Spartinivicinus marinus: one gene and its partner. The protein of the gene in region 1 interacts with the protein of each later gene in a pairwise test. Links are inferred from orthologs where the notes say so. Each region holds a gene or a part of one and is shown on either strand. Other genes may lie near its edges. The genes, in order: OQE68_RS15765 and pepP.

Evidence for each region.
Region 2: the proteins of OQE68_RS15765 (region 1) and pepP interact in binary tests that used the Escherichia coli proteins (3 or more experiments, as listed by UniProt). The link is inferred for Spartinivicinus marinus from one-to-one orthologs.

Annotation. Positions count from the first base shown.
Region 1 is NZ_JAPJZK010000001.1:3,504,927-3,512,535, forward strand. What follows is about bases 2,991-5,903. They hold OQE68_RS15765 (aminoacyl-histidine dipeptidase), read left to right. Parts: upstream 2,991-3,674; coding sequence 3,675-5,132; downstream 5,133-5,903. Other genes in these bases: OQE68_RS15760 (hypothetical protein), read left to right, coding at 3,056-3,445; OQE68_RS15770 (DUF1835 domain-containing protein), read left to right, coding at 5,250-5,903. Outside these bases: OQE68_RS15740 (substrate-binding periplasmic protein), read right to left, coding at 273-998; OQE68_RS15745 (PspA/IM30 family protein), read left to right, coding at 1,333-2,019; OQE68_RS15750 (hypothetical protein), read left to right, coding at 2,112-2,381; OQE68_RS15755 (hypothetical protein), read right to left, coding at 2,578-2,763; more of OQE68_RS15770, read left to right, coding at 5,904-6,212; OQE68_RS15775 (AAA family ATPase), read left to right, coding at 6,235-6,966; OQE68_RS15780 (YqaA family protein), read right to left, coding at 6,991-7,386. UniProt on the Escherichia coli protein: Dipeptidase with broad substrate specificity. Requires dipeptide substrates with an unblocked N-terminus and the amino group in the alpha or beta position.
Region 2 is NZ_JAPJZK010000001.1:2,907,099-2,914,697, forward strand. Bases 1-2,903 are described here. They hold pepP (Xaa-Pro aminopeptidase), read right to left. Parts: upstream 2,162-2,903; coding sequence 839-2,161; downstream 1-838. Other genes in these bases: ubiH (2-octaprenyl-6-methoxyphenyl hydroxylase), read right to left, coding at 1-774; OQE68_RS13090 (UPF0149 family protein), read right to left, coding at 2,195-2,782. Outside these bases: OQE68_RS13095 (TIGR02449 family protein), read left to right, coding at 3,004-3,213; OQE68_RS13100 (cell division protein ZapA), read left to right, coding at 3,210-3,530; OQE68_RS13110 (5-formyltetrahydrofolate cyclo-ligase), read left to right, coding at 3,847-4,482; OQE68_RS13115 (hypothetical protein), read right to left, coding at 4,594-4,776; OQE68_RS13120 (EVE domain-containing protein), read left to right, coding at 5,227-5,697; OQE68_RS13125 (sensor domain-containing diguanylate cyclase), read left to right, coding at 5,927-7,599.

The DNA of each region.
Region 1 (7,609 bases):
CTATCTGTATAGTATAGCTAGTTCCTTTTCTTTCTATTGATTTTATCCTTTAGTGAGCGTCGAGTTATGTATGTTTTTAGCTGGGCGTACTGCTAGTAATCTAATGCTGCTGGACAAGTTAGGAGCTGCAGTTTGCTTTGTACTAAAACGGGTAACTACTTATTCCTGATTCTTCTATTAAGTATGCTATTGAGCAGAGTGGATTTGAAACAGTCCAACAATTGATAAAGGTGTACAGAAAGCTGGGTATCGATATGTGAATATTTACAATTTTATTGGGCTTCTTTATATATGCCTGCATTTTTTAATAGTGTAACCCAGTCGTTGTTATTTTTTAGCTTGTCTAACTGATTATTAATAAAATCACGAACGCCAGGTAGGTTTTTGGTTACTAGCATTTTTCGCTCGTATACTTGATGAGGTTTGCTGGCAATATAGATTTTATCTTCTGCATTATTTTTTTTCATTAAGTGAAAAAGCTCGCCTCTGGGAATAAGGATAACATCAACACGCTTGCTTAATAATTTCAAAAAATTTTTCTCGAAGGATGCACTGTCTTTACGATTGATCTTTCCATTGTTTACCAGCTCATCAATTCCTACATAACGGTGCCCCCTAACGCCACCAAATTTTTTGCCAGTGAGAGAGCTTGGTTCTTGGTAAGGTACAGGGTTTTCTTTTAAGGAAACGATTTCGTTTCGACCTAATACAACGCTATGGGTCCAGTTATAGCGAGTTTCACTTTTATCTCCAAACCAAATTGGATTAGCCCATATTGCAATCCCTTTTTGTTGCTCCTCAAGATACTTATTTAAACGAGGGCGGGGTAGAAACTTAGATGTAAAAGCCCATTTACCACCACTATTGCTGGTTAAGTGGTTTGCCAGAAAACTGGTGATGTCATTTTTGTCTTCATTAACACCAAAGGGTGGTGATTCGTAATAGCTCCAAATAGGAATCTCTTCTCCTGCGATACTTGTATTGCTAAACAGAATCAAGGATATGGCTACGAATAAACATTTCAACATTGCTTTCATCGATAAGTAAGTAATCAGACATATCTATTTTATAGTGGGTGACTGTGAGAATAGCAATTGAAGGTGTGTTATTGCTTTATGTGTATATTCGTGCTAGCAATAAAAATATATAAAAATCAATATGTTATATGGTTATTGAGGTATGAAAGCTGCTATTTGGCTTGTTACATGTAAAATAATATGGACAAACTTTGTCCTAACATGTAACATGTGAATCATTGTTACATGTAATGGTGGTTAAGGAGTTATCCTATCCCCAACTTAAATAAAACTTGAAATTTAAGAGGAAAAGCGCATGGGTATTTTAAATAAATTAATGACAGCTATTCGTGGTGCAGCAACTGAAACTGGGGAAGCAATTGTTGATAGCCAAGCGCTCCGTATTCTTGACCAGGAAATTCGTGATGCTAGTGAAGAGCTAAACCGTTCTAAAACAGCATTAGCCAATATCATGGCCAAGCAAAAATTAGTCGCTGATAAATGTGCTCAGCTGACTGCCAAAATTAACGAATATGAGCAATATGCTGGGCAGGCCTTGGACAAAGGTGATGAAACATTAGCTGTTAGTATTGCAGATAAAATAGCTGAGCTTGAAGCGCAACTGGCTTCAGAAGAAGAAGTGAAAGCTGGCTATACCAAAAGTGTTGAAAGCCTCCGTAGTGCAGTCAAACATGCAGAAAGCAATTTGAAGCGCTTAAGGCAGCAGGTTGATACCGTTAAGGCAACTGATAGTGTGCAAAAAGCCCAGGCAGCGGTGGCCGCCCGCTATAGTGGGGCAAACTCTAAAATGACTACGGCTGCTGACTCTTTAGAGAGGATTAAGCAAAAGCAAGCTGAGCGTGCTGCACAAATGGAGGCTGCACATGAATTATCAACAGAATGTGTTGAAAATGATTTAGAAAGCAAAATGAAAGCGGCCGGTATTAAAGCTAATGCATCAAGTGCTAATGATGTACTGGCGCGCTTAAAAGCGAAAAAATAAAGCTAAATAATTTCATGCCCATCAGCATTTTGCCCCTTGAGTAAGGGGCTTTTTTTTAACTGAAGGCGTCTCTAAATAAGGAGATAAAGTTTATGTACCCACTCAGAATATTCTTTTCTACAGCCTTATTTATAATATCCTTCTTTTTGCTCATGCAGCTTTTTATTGGTGGTTTTAGTTGGTTAACTTTAGTGCTGGCACTTTCAGGCTTTATTGTTGCACGGTATATTTGGCCCAAAAAGTCTCATCACGACAGTGAGAGTGCCAGGTATTGGTGGCTTGATATGTTTGAGGTAACCATTGAGCTTTCAGCTGAGTTTGTTATGTTACCTATACGAGCGCTTGGTAAACTAATTGACTAATTTAATATTGCACTCATCTGGTAAGGCAATCAATCCAAGCGCTCGTAGAGTAATGCATATAGAATATTGTGGTTATCAGTTGCCTAAAGGAGGGTAGTTCGAAAGGTTAGATAGAACGGGGGCTGCATAACGACCTGTAAGCTAGGAAGAGTAATCAGGTCGCTCGCATTCCATCGTTAGTATGGCTAGAACTTAACTACTTTTTCTTCTCTGATGGGCTACCAAGCACTATGCTCTTTCGGCCGCCGCTAGACTCATATCCGCTTTGACCTTTTGGAATTTCTTGAATTTCGCCGCCTGCTTTAAGAAAAGCTGCCACTTGATCGTCAATGTTTTTCTGGCGGGTTTCACTTGATAGTTCTTCTTGCTTCTTACGTGCCATGGGAGCTCCTGCTTTGGTTGAGTAAGTATTATACACAAAAGAGAGGAGGTTTGCTCTTCAATACTCTGATAGGTTTAACCTGATCCTGTATTCTGTTAAGTATAGTCGAACTCTAAAACTTATAGGGCGCTTATATTAAGTACTGCTGATGTTTGGGTGTTATTATTTACTAATCATCAACAACTACATCTGACAGCCGATATTGAGTTTATAGCAACTTAGGTATTTATTATCTTGGAATGAGGTGGGCTTGTGTTGGCATTCGTATAAGTGAAGAACTGAAAGAAGGACAATGAAGAAAATTGCAATTGAAGGCTCCTCTTTAAAGGAAGTGTTAAACTGGCCTGCAGAGTACTTTGATAGTTTCGTATTAGTCAATAAACCGATAGTTTTTACTATTGGATCGGCTGAAGTCTTGGGTCAGTTTGCTCAAAAAGAAACTGAGCTTATTGTAGAGCTAGCTCAAATTGATGGCGGTGGAGAAGGGGTACTGCCTACTATTGCGAAGGTGGCTAAATATATAGCAAAGCTAAAACAGTTAAGTGCGATAAATTGTATTGTCCATGCGATTGACTGCGCTAAACCAAACTTGAAACTTCGTGAGCATTTAGAAAAAACCGGGTTTGTTATTACAAATATTCCTGGTATAGGTGAAGCTTACTATAAAAAAATAATTGTATGAATAGAGTTTCAGAAAAAATAGAGTTTGATCACTATTGGCTTAGTTATTTAAAATCATTCGCGAAGAGTATATGTATTTGATCAAGAGAGTTTGAATCAACAATTAACAAGAGTCGAAAATTAGTTGGCTTTAATAACTATATTGGTGATGGTATTCTCTAAGCAAAAGTGAATGATATAAAAATGATTAGTAAGTGATATCTTAGAGTGTACCAAACTTGGAGGAAGTTTTGACATCAATTGCCAGTTTAACTCCTACACCTCTTTGGAGTATTTTTCATCAAATTACTCAAATTCCACGACCTTCAAAGCATGAAGAAGCTGTCGTATGTTATATAGAGTCTTTGTGTCGGGAGCATAACCTGTCTTATGAAAGAGATAACGTGGGTAATCTCATTATCCGAAAACCTGCAACACCGGGTATGGAGAATCGACGTGGTGTGGTTATGCAGGGACATGTGGATATGGTGCCACAGAAAAACGCTGACTCGGAACATAACTTCCTAACTGACCCAATAACTACCTTAATTGACGGCGAGTGGGTGACTGCTAAGGGTACCACCCTGGGTGCAGATAATGGAGTAGGGGTTGCTGCTGCTTTAGCGGTTATGATTGCTAATGATATTGAGCATGGTCCATTAGAAGTTCTATTAACTATAGATGAAGAAGCAGGTATGACCGGTGCTGCTGGTTTGGAGGCTGGTCATTTTGAAGGTGACATCTTGCTGAATATGGATACGGAAGATGAAGGTGAGCTTTATGTTGGCTGTGCGGGTGGTGTTGATGTCAGTGCTAAGATAGCGATGGATTGGCAGCATACATGTAGTGATGATATTGCATTTGAAGTTAAAGTGACAGGATTGCGGGGAGGGCACTCTGGATTAGATATTGATCAAGGCCGAGGTAATGCAAATAAAATCATCAACCGCTTCTTACTTGAAAACGTAGATAACTTAGGTGTAAAAGTCGCCTCATTTAATGGTGGGACGTTACGTAATGCTATACCTAGAGAGTCATTCACAATGCTTGTTGTCAACCAGCATAAAGAAATTGAATTTAAAAAGGCGTTAAATGATTTTCATCAAATAATAAAAAACGAATACAGCTCAGTTGAACCCAACTTATCTATTGAGGCATTGAAGGTGGACTTACCTGAGAGAGTATATACGCCTGAAAGTATAAAAAAGGTGGTTTACTCGGTTACTGCTTGCATTTCTGGTCCAGCAAGGATGAGTGATGAATTTAAAGGTGTTGTTGAAACATCTAACAATCTTGCAATTGTAAAATCTGACGATAATGATGTGCTGATATTATCTTTAGTGAGAAGCTTGGTTAATTCCGCTCGTGATGATCTGGCCAACAGTATTGCTGCAACTTTTAAAGTGGCGGATGCTGAAGTATCGATATCTGGTGAATATCCAGGCTGGAAGCCAAATCCAAACTCTAAAATATTAACTTTAATGAAGGAGCGGTATGAAGCATTATCCGGAGTGGTTCCGAAAGTTAAAGTTATCCACGCAGGGCTTGAGTGTGGTTTGCTAGGAAATCCTTATCCTCACTGGGATATGATTTCTTTTGGGCCAACCATTAGAAATGCCCATTCACCTGATGAAAAAGTACATATTCAGTCGGTAAGTAAATTTTGGGATTATTTAGTTGATACATTGAAGCATATACCAACAAAATAATAGTCAAACTCAAAAGCTGGTTTGGTATATCTTAACTTTATTCTGCAGGTATAACTGTAAACTGTGCGTTGCCAAAACCAAGTGACTTTAATTCAAACGGCTATAGAGGGTTGAAATATGCACATAACCAATGGTACCTCTGCTGCAGGGGTACTGAAACAGGCATTGGGTATTTCAAAGTCTGAGTTCTTAGTAGTTAATGATGTGCTTTCCTGTGGCCCACTACAGGCCATCACTTCAATCGACGACTGGATGTCTTATAGACAGGCTTATTGGAATGATGTGCAGAAGTTATGTGGTATAGAACCATTGGTAATGCAAGGGTTTGATCGTGACTTATATGTTGCTTATGAAGAATTGCAATCATCAGACAGAATTGATGTTTGGGTTGGTACGGCACTGAGTGATCAAGTAATGCTCTGCTTTTTGGTGTTTCTTTTTGAGCATTTAGGAATTGATTTTTCTAGAGTATTTATCCATCAATTTTCTAAAGTAGAGGGCGTTAAATATGAAATTCATGGTTTAGGAATGTTAAACCATGAAAAAGTCTTAAGTGCAGACACATCATACCAGTTAACAGATTGCTGGTATGCACTGGTCTCGTCAACCCCGGAATTATATATCAAGTTTATTCAAGAAGATAAAAAAGACTTGCCCTTTTTAGTATGTGCACTTAAATATTTAGTTTATCGTTATCCTAATAAACAAACAGGATTATCCATATGGGATGAGTCTATTCTGCGAAATACGCTTAAAGCTGGCCCTAAAGCAGCAAAAATAATTGGATTTACGTTAAGTGATGCTATGGATGGATGTGATTTAACAGGTGATTTGTATCAATTTACAATAATGAAAAAGTTAGGTAATGAGAACCTTAATCAACCGCTATTATCTTTAAATCGTCAGGATGGGGATATGAGAGAAACCAGGGTTGACCTAACTGAAATAGGCAAACAAGTTTTAAATGGTGAACTTAATGCAATTGAGCTTAATGGTATTAATGAATGGGTTTGTGGAGTGCATTTGAATAGTCTAGACAACACACTATGGCAAGGGCAAAATGGCGTGATTCTCACATAGTTTATGATTATATAGTGAAAGTATGCACTTTGAAGATAGGCCTTACATAAGAGAAATTCAGCTAAAGCGAGATGATATCGAAAGCTTTGATGTGTATCCTTTTAGTACTCCTTCAGTTAAAGAGCTGGATTTCTTAGAGTTTCACCCGGATGTCACATTTTTTGTAGGAGAAAACGGTACTGGTAAGTCCACTTTGATCGAAGCCATTGCCGTTGCCCTGGGGTTTAATCCCGAAGGTGGAACCAAACAATCAACTTTCACTACAAGTCGAACACATTCTGATCTTCACCAATACTTAAAATTAATTAAAAGCTTTAAACGACCTAAAGATGGTTATTTTCTTCGAGCAGAAAGCTTTTATAACCTGGCAACCTTTATGGATGATACGGGGTATCTAAAGGGCTATGGAGGTAAATCCTTACATGAACAGTCCCATGGTGAGTCATTCATGGCCACTTTAACTAACAAGCTACATGGGAATGGCCTGTATATTATGGATGAACCTGAGGCGGCGTTATCACCAGCCCGCCAAATGGCTGCGGTGTCAGCCATTCATCAATTGGTAGAAGAAAACTCTCAGTTTATTATCGCTACCCATTCACCAATCTTGCTGGCATATCCCAGATCAAAAATCTACCAGTTTTCTGAATCTGGAATATATGAAGTAAAGTATGAGGATACAGAGCATTATGTCGTTACAAAGGACTTTTTAAATAGACACGAGCAAATGATGCGTATTTTGATGGAAGAGTAATATATTCCGCTATAGCTCAGAGGGTCAGGTTAGGGTAATGATGGTAAAATAGGCCACCACGGCATAACGTACTGATTTACCAATGAGTGTCAGTAAAAAGAATATCCAGAATCTGACTTTCATTAACCCAGCAATAAAGGTTAGAGCGTCTCCTACTATAGGGGCCCATGCCATGAGTAATGACCAAACACCATACTTTTGAAACCAATGTTGAGCCTTGGATAGCTGTTTTTGCTTAAATGGAAACCACCTGCGATCCTGGTAGTGCAGAAGGTATCGCCCTAAAATCCAGTTTACTACTGCCCCCAGTGTATTACCTGTTGATGCTACCAACCAAATCAGGAACCAAGCCTTGGGCTCTTTAAGTATTTGAGCAGCAACTAGTACTTCTGAATAAAATGGCAGTATTGTTGCTGCCATAAATGCGCTGAAAAAAATCAATAGATAATCTAACAAGCTTACAATCCTGTGACTTAATATTTTAAATGTATATTATGACTGTCTGCTAAAGGTTTAGCTATACAATACTTGGCTGGTGGTATTTATATCAAAGTATCATGGAAGTGTTTTATAGGTATTATCCGAATAAAAATGGCATTTTCATTGGTAGTAAACGAATAGCAATAGCCTATTATTAGTTTGT
Region 2 (7,599 bases), 600 kb from region 1 along the record:
GTCTGTTGCTTCCAGCCACTGCTGGGCTTGATCCTGGTATATAGACCAAATCAATGCTGAATGATTTTTAGCTAATGGCAGCAAAGCCATGGGGCCTTGTTCAGTAAAGCGCTCAAAGGCCTGGCCTTGATTAGGTTTTGAGGTTGTTACATTGGCAATAATGGCTGTTTGGTGATAATCCGTACACTGCACATTAATACCCAGCTGGGTGATTAATGGCGAACGACCGCCATCTGCAATTACCAGCAAGTCTGTCGTTAGCCAGCTTTTTTTCTCTCCCTGTTGTACTTCAATGGCATAGCCTGTTGGTAAAGGTTTTACTTGGCTGGCAGTTGCTGGTGATAATAACTCAATAGCAGGGTATTGCTGGATTACTTTGAATAAACTTTGTCCCAACTGCTGATTTGCCACCACATAGCCGAAGGCATCCAGTTGATACTCATCTGCACTCATTCGGGTAAAGCCAAACCGGCCCTGGTCTGACACATGAATATGCTTGATTGCTGTTGCATGCTGAGCCAGTGACTGCCAAACGGCTAACTGCTCTAATAACAACTGACTACCAAGAGATAATGCAGTAGAACGAGCATCATAACTAGGTTGCTGGCTCAGCTGATTGGCTGGGTAAGGCTCAATAATCGCCACAGGCATAGGAGGCGAGTTACTATGTTTAGCTAGACTAGTTTGCAGGGCAAGCGCTAATGAAGCACCTACCATGCCGCCTCCAATGATCACCACAGGAAAATGATTGTCAGGCTGGTTAGTTTGAGTCATTTAGCATCACCGACTAATGGAGTATGCTGTAAAACTACGGCACTCATCACTTTTCACAATACCTTTAAGCTGACTTGGCCATTAAAGCTTCTATTGCTGCAACTTCTTTAGGCACATCTGCTGACAGGACTATATGGCTAGATTCAGTAACGACTAGATCGTCTTCTATTCTTACCCCAATGCCACGCCAGCGTTTTTCTACATCTTCATTATCAGGGGCAATATAAATACCGGGCTCAATGGTGAGTACCATGCCGGGCTCTAATTTACGCCATTCACCATCAATTTTATATTCACCCACATCATGTACATCCATGCCCAGCCAGTGACCCGCTTTGTGCATATAAAAAGGTTTATATTTTTCTTCTTTAATTAGTTGTTCAACATCACCTGAGAGCAAACCAAGTTCAACTAACCCTTCAGTGATTACTTGCACTGTTACATCATTGGGCTGATTAAAATGATTACCTGGTTGGACTGCTTCAATTGCAGCTAATTGAGCTTTTAATACCAGTTCATAAATGGCTCGCTGCTCTTTGCTAAATTTGCCATTAACCGGAAAAGTTCGGGTAATATCAGAGGCGTAATGGTCTAGCTCACAGCCTGCATCAATCAGTACTAAATCACCATCAGCCAACACATCATTATTTTCAGTGTAATGTAGTATGCAAGCATTAACGCCACCACCAACTATACTGTTATAGGCTACTGCACGACAGCCATTGTAAACAAACTCATGCAGTAGCTCTGCTTCGAGTTGATATTCATAACAGCCAGGTTGGCAGGCCTTCATAGCTCTTAAGTGGGCATTGGCAGAAATTTCCGCTGCCTTTTTCATAAGCGCTATTTCTGCTTTACTCTTAAAAATACGCATTTCATGCAGAATATGGTCAAGTGCAACAAACTCGCCTGGTGGAACTGCCCCCTGTTTAGTTTTGGCTTTGATGGAATTAATCCAGCTCATCATTCGGCGGTCAAAAATCTCATTGGTGCCTATTTCATAATAAACACGAGACTTGCCTTCAATTAGCCCTGGTAATATTTCATCAATATCGCTGACTGGAAAGGCATCATCAAAGCCGTATTTTTCACAAGCACCTTCTTGGCCTGCTCGTAAGCCTTCCCATAATTCTTTTTCTGGATCTTTTTCTCGGCAAAATAAAATGGCTTCGCCATGGCTACGCCCTGGAATAAGTACTAGCACCGCTTCAGGTTCAGGAAAACCTGACAAATAATAAAAATCACTGTCTTGTCGATAAGGGTAATCAACATCTCTATTGCGGATTTGGATGGGGGCTGAAGGTATTATTGCAATACTGTTGTCGTCCATTTCTGCCATTAAATTGGAGCGACGTTGTTTGTATTCTGAAGTGGGTAGCTGTTTCATTATTATGTTTAACCCCTAATTAGTATATTCAAACTAGTGAAGCTGGTTGTCACTTTTTTCAGTAGAGCCTTTTGGGCCACACTCACTAAACACCAGTATTGCGTTAATACGGACATATTCAGTGACCTGGTGCCAGTCCATTTCATTAGAGTCTGCTTCTTCTATGTCTTCACTTTGTACTTGTGAAATTTCAGTAAAGTCTAAAAGAATGTCTTTTACATCAGTAGATAGTTGGGCTTGTTGCTGGCCAGATAAACCAAACCCAGCTAAAAAACTATGAGTCCAGTTAGAGAGTTCTTTCAGACGACTTTCCAATTCAGCGTTGTCATCTGGCAGTAACAAACGAAAGCCGTATTCAGGGTCAGCCAACTGCTCCTCTGTTTGCTGATATAAGGAAACTAGCAAAACCTTAGCCTGATCAGGCAACACTTCTTCAATATCCAACAGTTGTTGAACTTGGCAAAGCCAGCTATCGGCTGATAACTTCAGGCCACCTGCTAGCATACCTGTTAACAAACCATGTAATTCAGCTGGAGAGGCAAACAGCTCCAATGAAACAAACAGGTTAGCAACATCATCAAAGCTAATAGTTGCTGAAGAAGTTTGAGCTGCATTTGTCATTGCAATTCTACCTAGATGTTTAGTTTGTCTCTATCCTAACATTTGAGGGTATTGCAAACTACTGTACACCTTAAGAGTGAAGCGATTACTGATATAAAGAGTAATTTTAAAACCTAATATTAAAAGGAAGGCGTTGAAATAGCTGGTGTTGGATTGACCCTGACAGAACGGCCCACTATAGTAATCGCAAGCCTTATACCCTGATACCTTAGTCGTTTAAAATGGATCATCACTTATTTCAGCAGCTTGCAAATAAAATTGAACAGTTGGTCGCCTTGTGCGAACAATTAAAACAGGAAAATGCTCAGCTTCGTGCCAATGAACAGCAGTGGCGTGAAGAGCGGGTATATTTGATAGAAAAAAATGAAATTGCCCGCACTAAGGTTGAGGCGATGATCACTCGGTTAAGAACGCTGGAACAAGAATCATGAGTGACACAACAACACAAACAGCAACAGTTAATATTTTAGATAAAGGGTATCGGGTAAGTTGTAAACCTGAAGAGCAGCGTGCTCTGGTTGATGCAGCCCAGTACCTAGATAACAAAATGCGAGAGATTCGGGAAAGAGGTGCTGTGGTTGGATTGGAGCGGATTGCTGTCATGGCAGCATTGAATATTGCTCATGAACTATTACAGCTAGCCCAGCAGCGGCAGCTAGCAGAAGAAGATACCCAAGCACAGTTGCAGTCCTTGCTGGATAAAGTCGAACAAGTATTAACAGATGGTGATACGCCTGCTTTTGATTAGAAATTTTCATAAAAAAAGGGGCGACAATCTAACTCAAATCGATATAATGAAATCAAGCTCCCTGCTCTGTTGGCCAGTCATGAATGTCCCTGAGCCGATAATTTAGGAACTGGAGGCTCCTTGCAGGTGTCGGCGTGCAAGTCCGCTATAGGCGGAAAGCCCAAAACATCTCAGCAGCCACCACCTTGAACCTAGGGTTCAAGGGCCCAATTGACAGCGGCGGATTGGGGGGCGGTTTTAACTCCAGTAGTTTATCCTCCACTAACAACACCGGCTAATAATAACTAAAAACCAGACAACAGATAAAGAAATCCTGGTGCTAGATTGTAATCAGCTAGAGGACTCATCAGACGTCCAAAACCCTATGTCACGAACACAGTTGAGAGCTCAGTTGCGTCAAGCTCGTCAGGCACTTACTTTTCAGCAACAACAGTTAGCTAGCCAGCGACTACTTAAAGTTTTATTAAATAGACCAGAATTTCTGAAGGCTAAACATATAGCAGTATATTTAGCGAATGATGGTGAAATTAATCCCCTGAAAATAATTGAAGCAGCTTGGGAAATGAATAAACACTGTTATTTACCCGTGTTGCATCCTATTTATCATAATCGATTGTGGTTTCTTCGTTATAGGCCGAAGACAAAACTAGCACCTAACCGCTTTAATATATTGGAACCAACTGTACGAACTGAGCGTCTAAAGTCTGCTTGGGCGATGGACTTAGTATTGTTGCCGTTGGTAGGCTTTGATCAATATGGAGGCCGTTTAGGAATGGGGGGAGGTTTTTATGACAGAACCTTTGAATTTATTGTGAAAAATCCATTGAAGCCTCGCCCTAATTTGGTAGGTTTGGCCCATGAGTGCCAACAAGTGGATAAACTACCCACTGCTAGCTGGGATATTCCGCTGGCAGGAATTGCCAGCGATAGTAATTACTATATAGCTAGGTAAGGTATGGCTAGCAGGCAAGTGTACCACTAGACAACAATGTAGTGGTGTCGGAGTGCTAAATGACTTGCTAGTAAGCAATTATGTACTCTGGATTTATTTGAGTATACCTATTTATAGTGTGCGTTGTGTTTTGGTGTTTGATTGGTTTACTGTTGGTGTAGCATTATTTGTAACGGTGGCGAGCTCAGCTGAACTTTTTGACAAAGTCATTTGAGCAAAACCTGTGGTTAGCACCCCCAAGCCAAAAATAAAAACTAACACCAGCATAAAATCAGGTTTGTTTTTTTGTGTCATTTCCACTAACCCTGCTGGTTTTTCAGTTAATTACTAAATTTCCCCAAGTGGTCTTTGCAGTATGCAAGACAGTCACAAGCTCTTTTATTGCCACACTGAGACTTTTAATCTTTCTCAGCGGTGTTACTACACACGTTCTAGTAAACTGTGGTGAGCAAATTGCTACTTGTTTTGTGGTCCATGTATGTAACAATTGTCTATGTAGCAAATTTATCGCTTATTTGTATTAGTTGTTTGCTAGTCACCAATGGCCTGAGTTACTAAGTACTTTGACTACGAAGTACATTGATCTCTAAGTAAGTCACTGACTAAGTACTTCACATGTGCCGTATGAGCATTGTGGTTTAATTGTACTCATTAGTTAATTGAATGAACGTGACTATAGCCACAGTTTAAAATATGTGTGAAGTAAAACCAATTAGCATATAAAACGCAAGGAATATTTCTTACATGCCAAATTACTGGTTAATGAAGTCTGAACCCGGTGTTTTCAGTATAGACGATCTTGCCAATTGCCCTAATCAAACAGAGCACTGGGATGGGGTAAGAAATTATCAGGCGAGAAATATGATGCGTGATCAAATGCACAAAGGGGATTTGGTGTTTTTTTATCACTCCAGTTGCAAAAACACTGGAATTGCAGGAATAGCGAAAGTCGTCAAAGAAGCTTACCCAGATCATACGGCACTTGATCCGGACTCCGCTTATTTTGACCCAAAAAGTACAGTCGATAATCCTCGCTGGTTTATGGTAGATATCCGGTTTGTAGAAAAGTTCACACACTTGGTTTCGTTGCAGCACTTAAAGGAAAATCCTCTGTTAAAGGATTTACCACTTGTACAAAGAGGTAGTCGCTTATCAATCATGCCAGTAGCTGAAAAACAGTGGAATGAAATTTTAGCTATGGTGCCTGGTCGGTGAGTTTAATAAAGTAATAACTGTTTCACTGGTGACATTGGTTTTTCTTGGTACCAGTCCACAATGACTACAAAAAAGTACCTTGCCAGAAAATAAATGACTTTGAAGACGTTTACCAGTTTTATGCATATAACATGAGTTCGCCAATCAGTTGATTAATAGTAAAATAGTGGATAACAAGCCTGTATATTAAGCTCTAGCCAACTAAATCGGTTGTGACTATGCTTGAAATATGGAGCAGGAAAGGGCAGCTGTGTTATCCCCTACAACAGAATCGAGTTTAGTTAAGTGGATTAATGTTGGTGGTGGCTTATTAGTATCCCTCATCAGCGTTTATCTTTTTGTATCTGAAATTTCTCAACCTGTGGCTATCAGTTTGATGTTACTAGGGATAGGTATGGTAGCCCGTCTCCATAATGCCTGGCTGGCAATTGGCATCGCTTGTGTGGCTATTGTTTCTGCATTGTTCTCGCTATTTGAAGGCATTTCTATTCAACAGTTTTATGTTGAGAATGAGCTATTAACATTGGATGGGGATGATCATGAGGTTATAGCGATACCTGGCAGTGTCACGGTTAGCCTGGTGTGTGCAGCGTTATGCCTAATCAAACCAGATAAACTACCTCTTTTTAGCAACTCACACTTATATAAATGTGGTTTGGCTGCTATACCCTTAATTTTTGGTGCATCAGGGCTAATCGCGATGGCGCTAAAGCTGCCAGATAGCTATGGTTTTGCTCAAATTCTAAGCTTCAGTCTGCTGATCAATATTGCTCTAATAACAATAGGACTGTGCTTACTGGCAGCCTTCACCAACTGGCAGGCTACCGTTCAGGATAAAATACCGCAGTGGATTGCTGGTTATTTGGCGATTGTGCTGGTCATTATCTCAACGTTATTTGCCTTAATCATGGAGAAAAAAGATTTACGGTTTTTAACGCATCATGCACAACATACTGCACAGCAGTTGGGGAATGGAATATCGTCTATTTTGAATACTCAACGCAAAGCTGTTGAGCGAATGGCTGCCCGCTGGTCACACCAGGGTGATATGGATAAGACGACCTGGATGGCTGATGCAAATCAACTGCTGAAGGATTTCCCAGAGTTTCAAGCGATAGAATGGATGGACTCCGATTACCAAATTCGTTGGTTGGTCCCTTATGAAGGCAATGAACAGGCATTGAATTTTCGAGTGCCCGCTGATAATCCGGCCGTAGTGCATTTACGTCGCGCCTTTAGCAGTAAAACCAGTGTGATTACTCAAGTTATTCAGTTGAAACAGGGAGGGGAGGGTTTTATTAATTATACGCCTATCTTTGATTTAACTGGCCGCTTTCATGGCTATATTGTGGCAGTATTTCGGGTTAAAGCATTAGTTGAAAGTATCACTCAGCTGCCTATTTATAAGGGATTTTATTTTGAGATTAGAGAAAGGAATAAGGTTATTTATTTCTCATCTACTGTGCTAAAACCCAGCGGCTTTTTTGGTAAACCAGCAGCTGAACATACGATTAACCCTAATCAGCACTCTCCTTGGGTTGTACAAGCGTACCCTAGTGCAGAACTGGTAAGCCGCAGTCGATCATTGCTTCCAACCGTTGTGTTATTTTCAGGCTTTATTTTTACCATGATGATTTGCACCAGCATCGTGCTATTGCGTCGCTCTTATTTAGATGACCGTACGGCTGAGCAAGCGATTAGCAGTTTAAAGGAGGAAGTTGCAAGGAGCAATGAAACAGAAAAAACACTCAAGGAAAGTAATACTCAGCTTGAACTGTTTTTTGATCTGATTAATCAGTCGCGTGATGCACTGATGGTGGTAGACCCTGAAACAAGAGACCTGCTTTATTATAATACGTCCACTTATGCTTCATTAGGTTATACAGAAGAAGAGTTTGTTGC